4 regions of the Allorhizobium sp. Av2 genome follow, and region 4 is predicted to be linked to each of the others. Evidence: predicted binding sites of a transcription regulator. Region 4 holds the regulator's gene; each other region holds the start of a gene.
The links. Region 4 encodes PhoB, which activates phosphate uptake and scavenging genes when phosphate is short. Its sites were predicted from a motif close to TGTCATNNANCTGTCAT; they were not measured.

Region 1: a site for PhoB is predicted at 2,698-2,714, ahead of FS819_RS07905 (bifunctional 2',3'-cyclic-nucleotide 2'-phosphodiesterase/3'-nucleotidase). Genes of this name have one in related genera too.
Region 2: a site for PhoB is predicted at 1,781-1,797, ahead of pstS (phosphate ABC transporter substrate-binding protein PstS). Genes of this name have one in related genera too.
Region 3: a site for PhoB is predicted at 1,942-1,958, ahead of FS819_RS05825 (UDP-2,3-diacylglucosamine diphosphatase). Genes of this name have one in related genera too.

What each region holds. Positions count from the first base shown of each region.
Region 1 is NZ_CP192696.1:1,639,592-1,644,104, forward strand. Features, by position in the region: gene FS819_RS07890 (DUF1203 domain-containing protein) at 1-466, shown strand, start outside; gene FS819_RS07895 (asparaginase domain-containing protein) at 487-2,085, shown strand; gene FS819_RS07900 (PilZ domain-containing protein) at 2,280-2,615, shown strand; gene FS819_RS07905 (bifunctional 2',3'-cyclic-nucleotide 2'-phosphodiesterase/3'-nucleotidase) at 2,779-4,513, shown strand, end outside.
Region 2 is NZ_CP192696.1:1,929,939-1,934,451, reverse strand. Features, by position in the region: gene FS819_RS09325 (ATP-dependent helicase) at 1-1,582, opposite strand, end outside; gene pstS (phosphate ABC transporter substrate-binding protein PstS) at 1,883-2,932, shown strand; gene pstC (phosphate ABC transporter permease subunit PstC) at 3,241-4,215, shown strand; gene pstA (phosphate ABC transporter permease PstA) at 4,225-4,513, shown strand, end outside.
Region 3 is NZ_CP192696.1:1,210,578-1,215,090, reverse strand. Features, by position in the region: gene FS819_RS05830 (ABC transporter permease) at 1-842, opposite strand, end outside; gene FS819_RS05825 (UDP-2,3-diacylglucosamine diphosphatase) at 1,030-1,890, opposite strand; gene FS819_RS05820 (NADP-dependent malic enzyme) at 2,072-4,378, shown strand.
Region 4 is NZ_CP192696.1:130,893-135,405, forward strand. Features, by position in the region: gene argF (ornithine carbamoyltransferase) at 1-718, opposite strand, end outside; gene FS819_RS00655 (aspartate aminotransferase family protein) at 734-1,942, opposite strand; gene FS819_RS00660 (GcrA family cell cycle regulator) at 2,383-2,934, shown strand; gene phoB (phosphate regulon transcriptional regulator PhoB) at 3,039-3,722, opposite strand; gene phoU (phosphate signaling complex protein PhoU) at 4,083-4,513, opposite strand, start outside.

The DNA.
Region 1 (4,513 bases), 1.5 Mb from region 4:
AGCCTACCGCGGAGGTGCGCCGGATGCCTATGGCTGCGTGCCGGAGCGCCGCATCTCGCCCGGTGGCAGTTATCAATGCCGCCATTGCCTGGCGTCAATTGCCGAAGGTGAGCCTTATCTGACCCTGGCCTATCGGCCTTTCCCGCATCTACAGCCCTATGCCGAAACAGGACCGATCTTTCTTCACGCCGAGGAATGCGCGGCTTACGATGATGGCGATACCTTGCCGCCCATCTTCGAAAGCCCTGATTATATTGTGCGTGGTTATGGCCATGATGACAGGATCGTCTATGGCACCGGGGCCGTTACCGAGACATCCCGAATTGCGGCGCGCGCGCAAGAGCTTCTCCAGGACGAAAAAATCGCCTATGTGCATGTCCGGTCGGCTCGCAACAACTGCTTTCAATGCAGGATCGAGCGGACCCCGGTGGGCGAAGACCTGTCGGAGGGATTGGAAACCGTCTAGGCACTGCAAGGAGACATGTCTTGAAAATTGGCGTCATCAATACCGGCGGCACGATCAGCTGCGTCGGAAATCCGCTGGCTCCGATGACCAGCACGCAATTCAAGGCAGCCTGCCAGTCCCATCTCGACCCGATCCTTAAGCAGAAGTTTACCGATCTGGTGCTGGACTATGTGACCGACCTCGCCTTTCCCGAGAGCGACAGCGGCATGTTGGACAGCACCAATCTGCAACCCTCCGACTGGTGCCTGATTGCCCGCCATATCCTGGAGCGCTACGACACGGTGGACGGCTGGATCGTGCTGCATGGCACCGACACGATGGATTACAGCGGCACGGCACTGGCCATGTTGCTGGCGCGTTTCAGTGCCGATGGCACCGTGCTGGCGCAACTCAACAAGCCGGTTATCCTCACCGGCTCGCAGGTGCCGCTGTTTCACTCCCCGACGCCGGGGGTGATTTCCGGCATGACGTTCAATAGTGACGCCTTTCAGAATGTCTGTGGTGCGGTCGCGGCTGCCCAGACGGGTCTTGCCGGTGTCAGTGTGTTTTTCGATAGCCAGTTGATGCGCGGCTCACGCGTAGTGAAAGCCGATGCCAGCCAGTTCCGTGGCTTTTCCAGCCCGAATTTCCCGGTTATCGGCCAGTATGGCATCACCCTCGGCCTCAATGCCGACCTTGCCCCACTGCCACCCGTATCCTCCGCTGTCAGCCTGGATGATGAAGCCGCAAGGGCAGAAACCCTGGCCCAATTGCAGGCCATCACCTCCAGCATAAACAAGGCCCCGGTCATCACTCTCGGGGCCTTTCCTGCCTGGTACGATGCCGCCCAAGGTAAGGCGCTGCTGGCCGATATGATCCGCGCCTGCGTGGCCCAGGGCATTGGCGGACTGGTGCTGCAAGCCTATGGCGCGGGCAATTTTCCAAGCGGCAATGCCCGGCAGCCGGACCAGGGCGCCATCTACAAGGCATTGGATGAGGCCAATCGGGCGGGCGTGGTTGTCGTCGATAACACCCAGGTTCTGCAGGGTGCTGTGGATTATAATACCTATGCCGCAGGGGCCTGGTTGCCCGCCATCGGCGCGTTGAACCCGGTGGATATGACCGTCATGGCCTCCCTCGCCAAGCTGACCGTGCTTCTGGCTGCCCGCGGCGCAAATGGTTGGTCACTGGACGATGTCAAATATCTGATGCAGATCCCGCTGGTTGGCGAGATGGCCGATATTTCCCGGCTGGACAGCCGCAGCAACGCTGTTCTGCTTCCCGGCCAATTGCTGTCCACGCTCAATGGCAGCGCCAGCCTGGTGAACGACCCGGTACACGGCCCGCAACTGCGCGATAGTTCAGGCAAGACGCTTTGGTCGATGCTGGGGTCAATGCTGAACGAAAATGAAAAAACCGCCCTGCCCGGCCGATTACAGATGCGCGACGATGGAAATCTGGTTTTCTATAACCGCAACAATCAGCCGCTGTGGCAGAGCAAGACCGGTGGCGAGCAAGGTGCCTCGTCGCAATTGCGACTTTCGCAGCCAGACGAAAACACGGTGTGTTTGAGCGTATATGATTACCACCGCCGCCAACCGCTCTGGAGCGAGAATTTTTTGCTCACGTCCGACCAGTAGGAAGGTCCGAAGATGTGAACCACATCCTCGCCAGAAAATTGGAATGCGAGCTGCAATTTTCACTAGCCGTTCGTATGACGTGGAGGGCGGCCTCGGTCGGCTCGGGGTAAGCTGAAATTTTAACGAGATCTTTTACCGTATTTACAACGGTCGCCTCTAAAATCGGAAATCAACCGAGAAAAAAGACTTTCACAATGCAAAACAACCTGAAAATGGATATTCGCACTGCACCCCGAAGCCGCTGCCGTATGGACAGTGCCGTGCGCTATATGCGCCAGGTTGCCGATTGCCGGATCATCGATATTTCCCGCTCAGGCTTGGCACTTGAACTCTATACAGCCTTCCACGCAGCGGCAGGCAGCACTGTGATGATCGAAAATGAAGAAATCGGTCTGCTGGAGGGCATGGTCCGCTGGAATCGCGGCGGGCGGCTGGGCATTCAGTTTCGCCAGAACAGCAATTCCATTGCCAAGGTCGCCGCTTACTTTCGCAACTTCCATCAGGACGTGCGCCCTGTCCTGAAGCGGTAGACTAAACCGCCCCCCCTTCCCGATGGATCGAATCAGAAAATGTCATCCGTCAATTTCTGGCGCGCTTGGTATTTCAGTTTAGCATCATCAACCTGTCATGATATGAAGGCAACTGGTTTGCGATGCTTACGCATCGACGATGACATTTGCCAGGAGCCTTCCCATGTCGCCACTCGCTCACTTGCGCCCCACCGACCTGCACCCTATTACGCGCCGCTCGCTGCTGGGTGGTTTCGCCGCCGCCGGTGCCTTGGTCGTGCTGCATCCATTCGCTGCCAATGCGGCTGCAAACCAGGCGCATCTGCGGCTGATGGAAACCACCGATATCCATGTCAACCTGATGCCCTACGACTATTATGCCGACAAGCCCAATGACACGATGGGCCTGACGCGCACGGCAAGCTTGATTGACGCCATCCGCGCCGAAGCCGGAAACTCCATGCTGATCGACAATGGCGACCTGCTGCAAGGCAGCCCAATGGGCGACTACATGGCCTACAAAAAGGGCATCAAGGCTGGCGACCAGCATCCGGTGATGAAGGCGATGAACACGCTGGGTTATGATTGCGGCACGCTTGGCAATCATGAATTCAATTACGGTCTCGACTTCATGTTCAACACGCTGGCGGCAGCGAAATATCCCATCGTCTGCGCCAACCTGACCAAGGGTCAGCTGGCCGCCGATCCGAAAAACGACGCGCTGTTCTTCAAGCCCTTCACCATCATCGAAAAGACCATTAAGGATGGCGCTGGCGCAGAAAGCGTCATCAAGGTCGGCTTTATCGGCTTCGTGCCGCCGCAGATCATGCTGTGGGATGCCAAGAACCTGGAAGGCAAGGCCCAGACCCGCGACATCGTCGAGGCCGCCCGCGCCTGGGTACCTGTGATGAAGGAGCAAGGCGCAGACATTATCATCGCGCTCTCCCATTCCGGCATCGATGGCAGCGGCCAGACTGACAAAATGGAAAATGCCTCACTCTATCTGGCAGGCGTTGAAGGCATTGATGCGATCTTCACCGGCCATCAACATCTGGTCTTCCCCGGGCCGAAAACCTGGGACGGCATCAAGGGCGCTGACCCCGTCAAGGGGACATTGATGGGCAAGCCCGCAGTGATGGCCGGTTTCTGGGGCTCGCACATGGGTCTGATCGACCTTCTCTTGGAAAAGGACGGCAAGAGCTGGAAAATCGTTGATTTTACCGCCGAAGCCCGGCCAATCTACCACCGCGACGATGCCAAGAAGATTATCGCCGATGTCAAGGACAAGCCGGAAGTGGCCGCCGCCATCAAGTCGGAGCATGAGGCGACGCTCGCTTACGTGCGCACCCCTGTTGGCAAGACCTCCGCACCGCTTTACTCCTATTTTGCCCTAGTGGCCGACGACCCCTCGGTGCAGATCGTGTCCAATGCCCAGACCTGGTATATCAAGGACATGCTGAAGGAGACGAAGTACAAGGATTATCCGGTACTGTCAGCCGCAGCGCCGTTCAAAGCTGGGGGCCGCGGTGGCGCCGATTACTATACCGATGTTCCCGCAGGCGATATCGCCATCAAGAATGTCTCGGATCTCTACCTCTATCCGAATACCGTGCAGGCGGTGCTGATAACAGGCGCGCAAGTCAAGAACTGGCTGGAAATGTCGGCTGGCATGTTCAACCAGATCAAGCCCGGCTCAAAAGACGCAGCACTGCTCAATCTCGACTTCCCATCCTACAATTACGATGTGATTGACGGCGTCACCTATGAGATCGACCTGTCGCAACCAGCGAAATATGACAAGGATGGCAAGCCGGTCAATCCGGAGGCAAACCGGATCAAGAACCTGAGCTTTAACGGCAAGCCGATCGATCCCGCCCAGCAATTTGTGGTCGTCACCAACAATTACCGCGCCGGTGGCG
Region 2 (4,513 bases), 1.8 Mb from region 4:
TGCGCGCCTTCGGCTTCAATTCATCGGTCTCGATAATGTCGGAGGCCGCCGCCAGCATCGGAATATCCCGTTTGCGGGCATAGTCATGCAGGGTGCGCACCGTGGTATCGCCTAACCCGCGCTTCGGCGTATTGACGATCCGCTCGAAGGCCAGGTCGTCGGCGGGCTGGCAGACCATGCGGAAATAGGCCATGGCATCGCGGATTTCCAACCGCTCGTAAAAGCGCGGACCGCCAATAACCCGGTAATTCAGCCCAAGCGTTACGAACCGGTCTTCAAACTCGCGCATCTGGAAGGAGGCGCGCACCAGAATGGCCATGTCGTTGAGCTTATGCTGGTTGCGTTGCAACTGCTCGATTTCCTCGCCAACTGCACGGGCTTCCTCCTCCGAATCCCAGGCGGCATGCACCACGACTTTTTCGTCGTTCGGATCGACCCGGTCGGTAAACAGCGTCTTGCCCAGACGCCCCTCGTTATGGGCAATCAGGAACCCGGCAGCGCCAAGAATATGCTCTGTCGAGCGGTAATTGCGCTCCAGCTTGATGACTTTCGCGCCCGGAAAATCCTTCTCGAAGCGCAGGATGTTGTCCACTTCGGCCCCACGCCAGCCATAGATCGACTGGTCATCATCACCAACGCAGCAGATGTTTACTGTGCCGTTTGTGACCTTGCCGTCAGCGCTTCTGCTGCTTGGCCGCTGGGCCAACAGCCGCAGCCACATATATTGCGCCGTGTTGGTGTCCTGATACTCATCGACAAGAATATAGCGGAAGCGCTGGTGATAGTCCTTCAGCACATCCGGATTGGCGCGGAACATGCGGATCGGGTGCAGCAGAAGATCGCCGAAATCGCAGGCATTCAGGCTTTTCAGCCGGGCCTGGTAGGCGGCGTAAAGCTCGCGGCCCTTGCCATTGCCAAAGGCGCGGGCGTCGCCTTCGGGGATCTGCGCCGGGTCGAGGCCCTTGTTTTTCCAGCCGTCGATCATTCCGGCAAACATTTTGGCGGGCCAGCGCTTGTCGTCCAGCCCTTCGGCCTGGATGATCTGCTTGATCAGCCGCACCACGTCATCGGTATCGAGAATGGTGAAATCCGAGGTCAGGCCGACCAGCTCGGCATGGCGGCGCAAAAGCTTGACGCCGATGGAGTGGAATGTGCCGAGCCACGGCATGCCCTCGACAGCGCCGCCAACCAGGACGCCGACGCGTTCCTTCATCTCGCGGGCTGCCTTGTTGGTGAAGGTCACGGAGAGGATCTGGCTGGGGAAAGCGCGGCCGGTGGCCAGAATATGTGCGATACGGGTGGTCAACACCCGCGTCTTGCCGGTGCCTGCACCGGCCAGCACCAGAACGGGACCATCCAGGGTTTCGACCGCTTCGCGCTGTTCCGGGTTGAGGCCGGAGAGATAATCCGGGTTGCGGTTCTGGTCGCGCGCGGCCATGGCCCGCGCTGCAATGCCCAATCCGCCGCCCGCAGGCGTCGTGGTTTCCTTTTCCGGCGTAGCCGTGGCCTTTCCTCCCGCTGGGGAGGTGCGGGGTGCAGGCTCTTCGTCGAAGAAGGGAATATCGTCAAAACCGTTGCTCATGTCCTTCAATGTAGTGATTCTACCTCGAAAGGCCAGTGAAAACGTTCTTGTTTCATTCCAGATTCAGCGGTGGGTCAGTGAAGAGAGGAAAAAACCTCCCTTAAAAGACGGTCAGAAACCTGATTGCAAATGGAAGGAAAATCACGCCAGCTTGCCTGAAAATCACAGCCGCGTGATGCCGCTCGCTGGTCGGAATTTTGTCACGAAAGCTTCATGGAAGCGACTTACGCCAATTCCAGTGTCGCTCGAAAAGCCGCTGGGGCTTTGAGAGATTGCTCGACGAACACGGGGATTATTCCGATGACTTTCATGAAAAAGATCGCCACGGGTGCGGCGCTTGCCGCCTTTTCGGTCGCCTTTACCGGTGCGGCTTTTGCCGCCGATATTTCCGGTGCCGGTTCCAGCTTCATCTATCCTGTGTTTTCCAAATGGGGTGAAGCCTACAAAGCCAAGACCGGCATCAGCTTGAACTATCAGTCCATCGGTTCCGGCGGCGGCATCAAGCAGGTCGAAGCCAAGACCGTCACCTTCGGCGCTACCGACAAGCCGCTGAGCGACGAAGAACTCACCAAGAACGGCCTGACCCAGTTTCCGATGGTGATGGGCGGCATCGTGCCGATGTACAATATCGAAGGCGTCAAGCCGGGCGAACTGGTGCTGGATGGCAAGGCGCTCGAAGCCATTTACATGGGTACGATCACCAAGTGGAACGACCCGGCGATTGTAGCCCTCAACAAGGGCGTCAAGCTGCCTGAGCAAGCCATCGTTGTCGTGCATCGCGCCGACGGTTCCGGCACGACCTTCAACTTCACCGATTACCTCAGCAAGGTTTCCGCCGAGTGGAAGAGCAAGATCGGCTCCGACACTGCTGTCGAATGGCCGGTCGGTATCGGTGCCAAGGGGTCTGAAGGCGTTGCCAACACGGTCAAGCAGACGGCTGGCGCTATCGGCTATAACGAATATGCCTATGTGATCCAGAACAAGCTTGGCTATGCCAAGATGAAGAATGACGCCGGCAAGGTGGTCGAGCCTTCGCTGGACAGCTTTGCTGCTGCCGCTGCCAATGCCGATTGGGCCGGTGCCAAGAATTTCAATGTCGTCATCACCAATCAGCCCGGCGAAAAGAGCTGGCCGATTGCTGCTTCCACCTGGGTGCTGATCCATAAGGACCCTGTCGACAAGGACGCCACCGAAGCCGCGCTGAAGTTCTTCGCCTGGGCCTACAAGGATGGCACCGGTGAAGCCAAGGCGCTGGAATATGTCGCTATTCCCAAGCCGGTTGTGAAGCTGATCGAAAACTCCTGGGATAGCATCCAGAAGGACGGCAAGCCGGTCTTCAAGGCGATGTAATTGGGGCCATCTAAGGTCGGGCATTCCGAAATTTCGATAGAAGACAGCGGACGGTTCCACCGCCCGCTCAGTTTATTGCCAAATTTCGATCTCGGCATTTCGTCACCCTCGGGCCTGTCCCGAGGGTCTGCCGTCGCTGAATAAGCAATTGACGTTGTTGATTAAATTAACGTGCTTAGATGCTCGGCACAAGGCCGAGCATGACGTCGAGGATAAATGCGGACTTTGTCAGCAGTCTGAGCGGATGGTTCCACCGCCCGCTATTTGCGTCTTGGCCTGCCAAAAAGCTCCTGCGAGAAAGTTTCTGCATGACTGCCACCCATCAACCGACCATGAGCGAGGACGAGCTAAGAACAGCTGCCGCCAAGCGGGTGCGCTTTGCCGATGCAGTGTTCATCCGCGCCACCTGGCTTTGCGCCATGCTGGTTATGGTCGCATTGCTCGGGGTATTCCTGTCGCTGCTGATCGAATCCTTGCCGACCTGGCGCGAATTCGGCCTATCCTTCCTGTGGAACGAACGCTGGAGCCCGGCCAAGGACATTTACGGGGCCGCCGCACCGATTTACGGCACGTTGATTACCTCGGTTATCGGCCTGGTGATCGGCGTTCCCGTCAGCTTCGGCATCGCTATTTTTCTCACTGAAATGTGTCCGCCGCTGCTGCAACGGCCCATCGGCACGGCCATTGAGCTTCTGGCTGGCATTCCCAGCATTATTTACGGGCTCTGGGGCTTCTTTGTGCTGGCGCCGATCATGCAATCCGTGGTGCAGCCAGCTCTGATTGCCACATTCGGCCATCTGCCTGTTCTCGGTCTGCTGTTCAGCGGCGCACCTTATGGCATCGGTCTTCTGACGGCGGGGATCGTGCTGGCGATTATGGTCATTCCATTCATCGCCTCTGTCACCCGCGACGTGTTCGGCACAGTGCCGGTGCTGCTCAGGGAATCGGCCTATGGCATGGGCATGACCACCTGGGAAGTCGTCTTCCACATCATCATTCCCTATACGCGGCGCGGCTTGATCGGTGGCGTCATGCTGGGCCTTGGCCGGGCGCTGGGCGAAACCATGGCGGTGACCTTTGTGATCGGCAATTCACACCGGATCGCCACCTCGCTGCTGTCGCCCGCCACGACGATTTCGGCTTCGATTGCCAATGAGTTTTCTGAGGCGACGTCGGATCTCTATACGTCCAGTCTGGTGGCGCTCGGTCTCATCCTGTTCTTCATTACCTTTGCAGTGCTGGCGCTTGCCAAGTGGCTCATCGGGCGCAGCGAAAGTTTTTGAGGCCAGCCGATGTCGATTGTTTCCCGCCGCTATCTCGTCAACCGTATCGCCCTTGGCCTGTCGCTGGCCTCGGCCATTCTTGGTCTCGCCGTTCTGGCGGCTATCCTGTGGACGCTGTTCAGCAATGGTCTACAAGCGATCACGCTTGACCTCTTCACCAAGATGACGCCGCCGCCGGGTTCCGATGGCGGTCTTGCCAATGCCATCTACGGCTCCTTCATGATGACGCTGCTGGCAACCGTGGTGGCAACGCCAATCGGTATTCTGGCCGGCACCTATCTTGCGGAATACGGGCGCG
Region 3 (4,513 bases), 1.1 Mb from region 4:
GCCGCAAAATTGGCGATAACCGTCAGAAGCGGCAGCGCAATGACCAGCGCGACGATACGCGGGAGCACGAGAACGCCGATCGGATTGAGGCCGATAACCTTCAACGCATCCACTTCCTCGCGCATCTTCATCGAGCCGATTTCAGCGGTGATGGCGCTGCCCGAACGGCCAGCGATCATGATGGCGGTCAAGAGCACACCGATCTCGCGCAATTGTAGAATGCCGACCAGGTCGACCACAAAGACTTCGGCGCCGAAATAGCGAAGCTGGAAGGCACCCTGCTGGGCAATGATTGCCCCGATCAGGAAGGACATCAGCAGGATGATCGGCACCGCCCGCAGACCCATGTGGTCCAACTGATTGACGATGGAAGCAATGGATGCGCGCCCGCCGCGCCGTTCCTTGGACTGCGTGCCACGCACCGCCGAGCCGAGCACATAGCTCATGGCCAAGACGTCTTCAAACAGGCTGACGCTCATCTTGCCAACCGGCTCCAGCACCCGCTGGAAGAAGGGACGGTGATCCACGACCTTTTCTGGCAAAGGCGGCTGTTCCGGCAGCGCGGAAATCAGCTCCCGCATCGCGTCGCTGCCACCGACAATCTGCACATCGCCCTGCTTGGAGGCGGCCAGCTCGATGCGGCGGATGATCCATGCGCCAGATGTATCAAGACTTGAAATGCCGGTGATGTCGATCTCGACATTGCCGTTCAGCGTTTCGCGCATTTCCAGCAGTTTTGGAATCACGGTATCGACCGTGGTATTGCGCCACGGACCGCTCAGGCGAAGCCTCTGCCCGGCCTCCCCTTCCAGCTGTTCGGCATCGACCGTGGCATTGTCCATCTGACCGGAACTCAAAACGAATACACTTTCAAAGCCGTCACTCAGAGAGTGGGCAAGCCGCCATCGGCTTGATGCTGGCGACTATATATCGTTCCCGCGCGACAATTCCACTGATCTTTGCGGGAAAAGTGTCGATCAACCCATGGGCAACACTTCGGTCCACAGGCTTTTGTCACCTATAACCATTTTATGCGTTGCAGCGCGCCGCCTGCGTTTCTGTTCCAGCGGGGTTTTCCACCGGAAAGATGCGAATCGGCTCCGGCGGACCCAGCAGGCGCGGTTGCGCAACGGCGTTATAGCGCGTGCCCCATTCGATCAGCTCGAAATGTCCATCGTAATGTTCGGCCACCGCGGTACAGCTTTCCACCCAATCGCCGGTATTGATGTAATGGATACCGCCAACATCCTCCATGACAGCATGGTGGATATGGCCACAGATCACACCATGCACGTCGTTGCGGCGCGCTTCGTCGGCAACGACTTTCTGGAATTCGCCAATAAAATTGACGGCATGCTTGACCTGTAGCTTGGCCCAGGCAGAAAATGACCAATAGGGCATGCCCATCCGGCGGCGGACGGCCGCCAGAACCACGTTGATGGCAATCGCCATATCGTAAGCCCAGTCACCCATATAGGCGAGCAGGCGCGCATTGCGCACCACCACATCGAACTGATCGCCGTGCAGAACCAGATAGCGCTTGTTATCCGCCGTCTCGTGAATCATCTGATCCAGCACTTCGATTCCGCCGAAATGGGTTCCGGGAAAACCCCGGAGGAATTCGTCGTGATTTCCGGGGATATAGACAATTCTTGTCCCCTTGCGCGCCTTGCGCAGCAATTTCTGCACCACATCATTACAGCCCTGAGGCCAATACCAGCTGCGTTTCAACCGCCAGCCATCGACGATATCGCCAACCAGAACGATGGTGTCGGCATCGTAAACACGCAGGAAATCCAGCAAAAAATCAGTTTTTGCGGCCTTAGAGCCGAGATGCACATCCGAAATGAAGAGGGTTCTCACATGTCGCGTTTCGGTTTCGTCGCTCACGGGAATGGTCCTTTACGATCAGCTTTGGCATGCTCTCAAAATCAGACTCGTGTTTCAGGATGATGACACGGGCGGTACACCGATGGGCTGCAATTGCCATGCCCCCCAGAAATATGTTCTGGTCCGTGGAACGATTTGTTGTAAGAGATGGGAAGAGATGAACGATGAAGCGGCAAGAAGCATGACCGACGACAAAACCAAGACGAATTCGCCCGCCTCTGGCGATCTGGACGAACAGGCTCTGTTCTACCATTTGCATCCCCGTCCCGGCAAACTGGAGATCCAGGCAACCAAGCCGCTGGGCAACCAGCGCGATCTGGCACTGGCCTACTCCCCCGGCGTTGCCGCTCCCTGCCTTGCCATTCGTGACAATCCACAGGCCGCCGATGATTATACGGCCCGCGCCAATCTGGTCGCGGTGATTTCCAACGGCACCGCCGTCCTCGGCCTCGGCAATATCGGCCCGCTGGCCTCCAAGCCGGTCATGGAAGGCAAAGCCGTCCTGTTCAAGAAATTCGCCGGCATCGACGTTTTCGACATCGAGGTCGACGCCATGACCGTCGATGCCATGGTCTCGACCGTCGCATCGCTGGAGCCGACCTTCGGCGGTATTAACCTTGAAGATATCAAGGCGCCGGAATGCTTCGAGATTGAGCAGCAATTGCGTGACCGGATGAATATTCCGGTGTTTCACGATGACCAGCACGGTACCGCGATTATCGTCGCCGCCGCCATTCTGAACGGCCTGGAACTTGCCGGTAAAACCATTGGCGACGTCAAGATCGTCGCGTCAGGCGCAGGTGCTGCGGCTCTTGCCTGCCTCAACCTTCTGGTTGCACTTGGCGCGAAACGCGAAAATATTTGGGTTCATGACATTGAGGGCCTGGTCTACAAGGGCCGCAACGAGCTGATGGACCCCTGGAAAGAGGTCTATGCCCAGGAAAGCGACAAGCGGGTGCTGGCCGAAAGCATCGGCGGCGCCGATGTGTTCCTCGGCCTGTCCGCTGCGGGCGTCCTGAAGCCGGAACTGCTCGAACAGATGGCACCAAGCCCGCTGATCATGGCTCTGGCCAATCCAAAGCCGGAAATCATGCCGGAACTGGCGCGCACCGCCCGTCCCGACGCGATGATCTGCACCGGCCGGTCGGACTATCCAAATCAGGTCAATAACGTTCTCTGCTTCCCTTATATCTTCCGGGGTGCGCTGGATTGTGGCGCGACGACGATCAACGAAGAGATGAAGATGGCCGCCGTCAAGGCCATCGCCGCACTGGCGCGCGAAGAAGTCTCAGAGGTGGCAGCCAGGGCCTATACCGGCGACTCGCCGACGTTCGGACCTGAATATCTGATCCCCTCGCCCTTCGACCCACGCCTCATCCTCCGCATTGCCCCCGCCGTGGCAAAAGCCGCCGAAGAGAGTGGCGTCGCCCGCAGGCCGATTGCCGATTATGACAGCTATCTCGATACACTGAGCCGTTTCGTGTTCCGCTCCGGCTTCATCATGAAGCCGATCTTTGCCAATGCAAAAGCGGCTGTGAAAAAGCGGGTGATCTTTGCCGAAGGCGAGGATGAACGGGTGTTGCGCGCCGCCCAGGTGCTGCTAGAAGACGGGATCGGCGAACCGATCCTGATCGGTCGTCCACAGATCATCGAAACGCGCCTGAAACGCTTTGGCCTGCGCATCCGGCCCGGCACCGATTTTGCCATCGTCAATCCGGAAGACGATCCGCGCTACCGTGATTATGTCGACGACTACGTGGCGCTGGTTGGACGGTCGGGTATCAACCCTGAAGCTGCAAGAACCATCGTGCGCACCAATACGACCGTGATCGGCGCACTATCCTTGAAGCGCGGCGAAGCTGATGCGCTGATCTGCGGCGTCGAAGGCCGGTTTGACAGGCATGTTCACGATGTCGGTCAAATTCTCGGCAAAAAGCCGAATGTCCGGGATTTTTCCGGTCTCAGCCTGCTGATTTCCCAGCGCGGTGCGGTTTTCATGACCGATACATTCGTGACGGAAAATCCAACGGCGGAAGAAGTCGCGGAAATGACCATTCTGGCCGCCCAGGCCATTCGCCAGTTCGGCATCACCCCGAAGGCCGCACTTCTGTCTCACTCCAATTTCGGCTCACGCAATTGTGAAAGCGCCCGCAAGATGCGTGCAGCACTTGAGATCCTGCGTAAGGAAGCCCCCGAGTTGGAAGTCGATGGTGAAATGCAGGGTGGTTCAGCCCTGTCGGAAACCCTGCGTCGGCGCGCCATTCCCAATAGCACGCTGTCGGGCGATGCAAATCTGCTGGTCTTCCCCAACCTGGATTCCGCCAATATTTCGCTGGGTCTCGTTCGCACCTTTACCGATGCTTTGCATGTCGGCCCGATCCTTCTGGGAGCCGCCCAGCCAGCGCATGTTCTGTCAACGTCCGTCACCTCTCGTGGCGTTGTCAATATGGCCGCTCTTGCCGTGGTGGAAGCCAACCAGCAGGTCTGACCCCCACTTTGGGTCTTTCGTATTCTGTAATCACCCAGGTTCATTCCGAACCTGGGTGATTTTTTTGTCCGCTTGCATTTCCTTTCAGGAAGACCGGGTCCCATTTTTCCTGGCAAACGTCATGCCGAGCCGGGC
Region 4 (4,513 bases):
ATACGTTATGGCCGCGTGCCTTGTGCTCCAGGTTCATCGATACCCAGGTATCGGTGATCACGGCATCGGCACCGGTCACGGCCCGGTCGGCATCATGGCACAGCATAATCTCGCCGCCATTGTTGCGCGCCCAGTTGAGGATCTGGTCTTCCGGCTCAGAGCCCATTGGCACTGCCATGTTCATCCGGTAGCCGAAGCGGGCCGCCCCTTCCACCAGCGAATGCAGGACATTGTTGCCATCACCCGTCCAGGCCAGCGTCTTGCCCCGGATCGGGCCGCGATGTTCCTCGATGGTCATGATGTCAGCCATGATCTGGCAGGGATGGGTCAGGTCGGTCAACGCATTGATCACCGGAACAGTGGCGTGCTCGGCCAGTTCCAGCAGGCGGTTGTGATCGGTGGTGCGGATCATGATCGCGTCGACATAGCGCGACAGAACCTTGGCGGTATCGCCAATCGTCTCGGCGCGGCCAAGCTGCATTTCCGTGCCGGACAAAAACAGCGTCTCGCCGCCCAGTTGTCGCATGCCGACATCGAAGGAGACGCGGGTGCGGGTCGATGGCTTTTCGAAGATCATCGCCAGCATCTTGCCGGCCAGCGGCTTATCCGCTGTTCCGGCCCGGGTCCTGGTCTTGCGCTGATGGGCGTCGGACAGAATAGAGTGAAGGTCCTCGGACGTCATGGCCGAGAGATCGAGGAAGTGTTTCGGGGATGCCATGGTGTTACCTGTCGTTCATGCCTGAGCGATTTTGAGGGCGGCCTGCACGGACAAGGCCTCTGCGGCCTGTTCGATGCGCTTGAGGCCTTCTCGGGCCTGTTCGGCAGTCAGCGTCAGAGGCGGAAGCAGGCGGATGACGTTATCACCAGCCGGAACGCCCAGGATATGCTCGTGGCGCATTGCATGCAGCAGTTCGGAGGATGGCACCGCAGCCTTGATGCCGAGCATCAGGCCTTCGCCGCGCACGTCTTCGATCACGCCTGGAAAACGGTCTTTCAGACCGGCCAGACCCTGGCGGAAGACCAGAGCTACATCGCGGACATTTTGCAGGAAGTCATCGGCCAGAACCAGATCGAGAACGGCATTGCCGACCGCCATGGCCAGCGGGTTGCCGCCATAGGTCGTGCCGTGCACGCCAGCCGTCATGCCGGACGCAGCCTCGTCTGTGGCAAGGCAGGCACCGAACGGAAAGCCGCCGCCGATACCCTTGGCCACCGCCATGATATCGGGGGTGAGGCCAGCCCATTCATGGGCAAAGAACTTGCCCGTCCGGCCAACGCCCGACTGCACTTCGTCGAGAATGAGCAGCAGGCCCTTTTCGTCGCAGATTGCCCGCAATTCACGCAGGAACTCGGTCCCGACGACGCGGATACCGCCTTCGCCCTGGATCGGTTCGATCAGCAATGCAGCCGTGCTGTCGGTAATCGCCGCCTTCAAGGCGTCGAGGTCGCCGAACGGCACCTGGTCAAAGCCGGGCGCCTTGGGGCCGAAGCCTTCAAGATATTTTTCCTGGCCGCCCGCCGCGATGGTGGCGATGGTGCGGCCATGAAAGGCACCCTCGAACGTGATGATATGGAATTTTTCCGGATGGCCCTTGCTATAGTGATAGCGGCGAGCCGTCTTGATGGCGCATTCCAGCGCTTCAGCACCGGAATTGGTGAAGAATACCTTGTCGGCAAATGTCGCCTCGACCAGCCTTGCGGCCAGGCGTTCCTGGCCGGGAACTTCGTAAAGGTTCGAAAGATGCCAGACTTTCTCCGCCTGGCTTTTCAACGCCTCGACGAGATGCGGATGCGAATGGCCGCAGGACGTCACGGCGACGCCGCCGGCAAAGTCGAGATATTGCTCGCCTGTTTCAGTATAAAGCCACGGGCCCTCGCCTCGCTCGAAACGCAGCGGCGCACGTGAAAACGTGTTGAACAGCGGCGTTGATGTCTGAGCCATGACGGAAAATCCTTTCGAGCGGCTTTTTGAAGTCTGAACGATGTTGCATGCCAACCACCGAAAAACCGGTGGAAAAATCAAAAATGCCGCCTTTCGGCGGCATTTGCACTATTCCGGCTTCCGCCAGCGTTGTCAACAAAACATAGGGGCAAAGGTATTGCAACCGGATCGTACCGAGATGTTCTTGGAAACCCTCTTGATGAGATCGCATCGATAAAAAATCGGTGGATAGCAAGTTGGGGAAAAGCCTGAAATTCGATTCACGATGATTCGGCGACTCTTGTCACGGAGTCAGGCTCACACTAGGTTAATGACGAATTACTACACTGCATGCGGCGGAAACAGTCACCGACAACACGAGGAAAGTTGGGTTCCGGAACCTTCTGGGACATGGATGATGGATTCCGCGTCAAGCGCGTGCACCAGGCGGAGATTGCGGCATGAACTGGACGGACGAGCGAGTTGAAAGACTCACGAAATTATGGGCCGAAGGCCTGAGCGCAAGTCAGATTGCGACACAGCTTGGCGGCGTCAGCCGGAATGCCGTGATTGGCAAGGTGCATCGGTTGTGCCTTCCGGGCCGCGCCAAGGCAGGCGGTCCTACTGCCACGCCAGCGCGCACACCCAAGCGGCCAGCACCGTCCACGCCCCGCGCACCGAACTTTGCCGCACGCACGCCTTCGAGCGCGCCGCGTCCAGCCGCGCGCACTGCTGCGGCGACCGCGCTGAACGACGATCTCGACATGGATGTCACCGAGAACATGGCTGTCCTGCCGGTTCTCAACACCACCATCCTGCCAGCCTCGCGCCGTCTGTCGCTGACAGACCTCACCGAGCGGACCTGCAAATGGCCGGTTGGCGACCCGATGACCGATGAGTTTCACTTCTGCGGCTGCGATAGCCAGGATAATTCGCCCTATTGCAAATATCACGCGAAGCTCGCCTACCAGCCGGTAAACGAGCGGCGCCGGGCTGCCGCTAACGCCCGCTGATCTCTGCCCGTGATCTCCGATCGCATGTCATAAAAAAAGCGAGCCGCCCGGCTCGCTTTTTTCGTTCCACTGGGTTTTCGGTCCATAAAAACCGTGCAGCGATCTTATGCTTCCATCGAATAGCCGGCGCCGCGCACCGTGCGGATCACGTCCTGCATATTGGAAAAGTTGAGCGCCTTGCGCAGCCGTCCGACATGGACATCGACCGTGCGCTCGTCCACGTAAATGTCATGGCCCCAGACGCCATCCAGCAGTTGAGAGCGGGAAAACACCCGGCCGGGTGAGGTCATCAGGAATTCCAGCAGCCGGAATTCGGTCGGGCCGAGGCGCACTTCGCGGCTCTTGCGATGGACACGGTGGGTTTCGCGATCAAGCTCGATATCGCCGCAGCGCAGCAGGCTGGACAGAACTTCCGGCTTGGCGCGGCGCAGCATAGCCTTGACACGGGCCATCAGTTCCGGCGTCGAGAAAGGCTTGACGACATAGTCGTCGGCACCGGTGGCAAGTCCACGCACCCGCTCGCTCTCTTCGCCGCGCGCCGTCAGCATGATGATCGGCAGGCGCTCGGTATCGGGCCGCATCCGCAGGCGGCGACATAGCTCAATGCCGGAAACACCCGGCAACATCCAATCGAGGATCAGCAGATCCGGTACCCGTTCCTGCAGGCGAAGCTCGGCTTCGTCTCCCCGCAGAATGGTTTCGACCTCATAGCCTTCAGATTCCAGATTATAACGCAAAAGGACGCTCAGGGCTTCTTCGTCTTCAACGACGGCAATTTTCGGCAGCATTCGATCCCATACCTTCAATGAGAGAGTCTTCCCGCAAGCCCTTCCTTGTCCGCTCTGGCGAAAAAGAACATGGCAATACGAGAATTTCGATGTTTACAGCATGTTTGCGCTTTATGATGGCGCTCTACTGTGACTGGAAGGCTGGCCTGTCGCCACAGGTCGAACCTTCGGGTGAAGCCCCCACCCCATTTGGCGTCAGACGCTGAGCTGTCCGATGCCAATCTCCGTCATGGTTTCATACCGGCAGCCATAGACCATGGCTCCTGGTATGCTTTTCTCTGATATCTCAAGATCTTGACACCTTGAGATATCAGCATGTCAGTCAACGCGAGGATGAGTCACTATCCTCGCACTGTCATCTCAATCGGCGACCCCGAAAGCGGTCGTCGTATCGTCCTTCGGGCGCTCGCCTTCGGGCTGTGCGCCAGTGGCCATGTAATAGATGGTCTCGGCGATATTGGTGGCATGGTCGCCGATACGCTCGATATTCTTGGCGCAGAACAGCAGGTGCGTGCAGGTGGTGATGTTGCGCGGATCTTCCATCATATAGGTCAGCAATTCGCGAAACAGCGAGGTGTAGATCGCATCGATCTCCTCATCGCGGTCGCGGATCGACTTGGCCTTTTCCGCCGAGCGGGTGGTATAGACATCCAAGACTTCCTTGAGCTGGGTCATCGCCAGTTCCGAAAGATGCTCAATGCCACGGGCCAGCTTGCGCGGCACGCCAGTGCCCTGCACCGCCATCACCCGCTTGGCATTGTTTTTGCCGAGATCGCCGACACGCTCCAGAT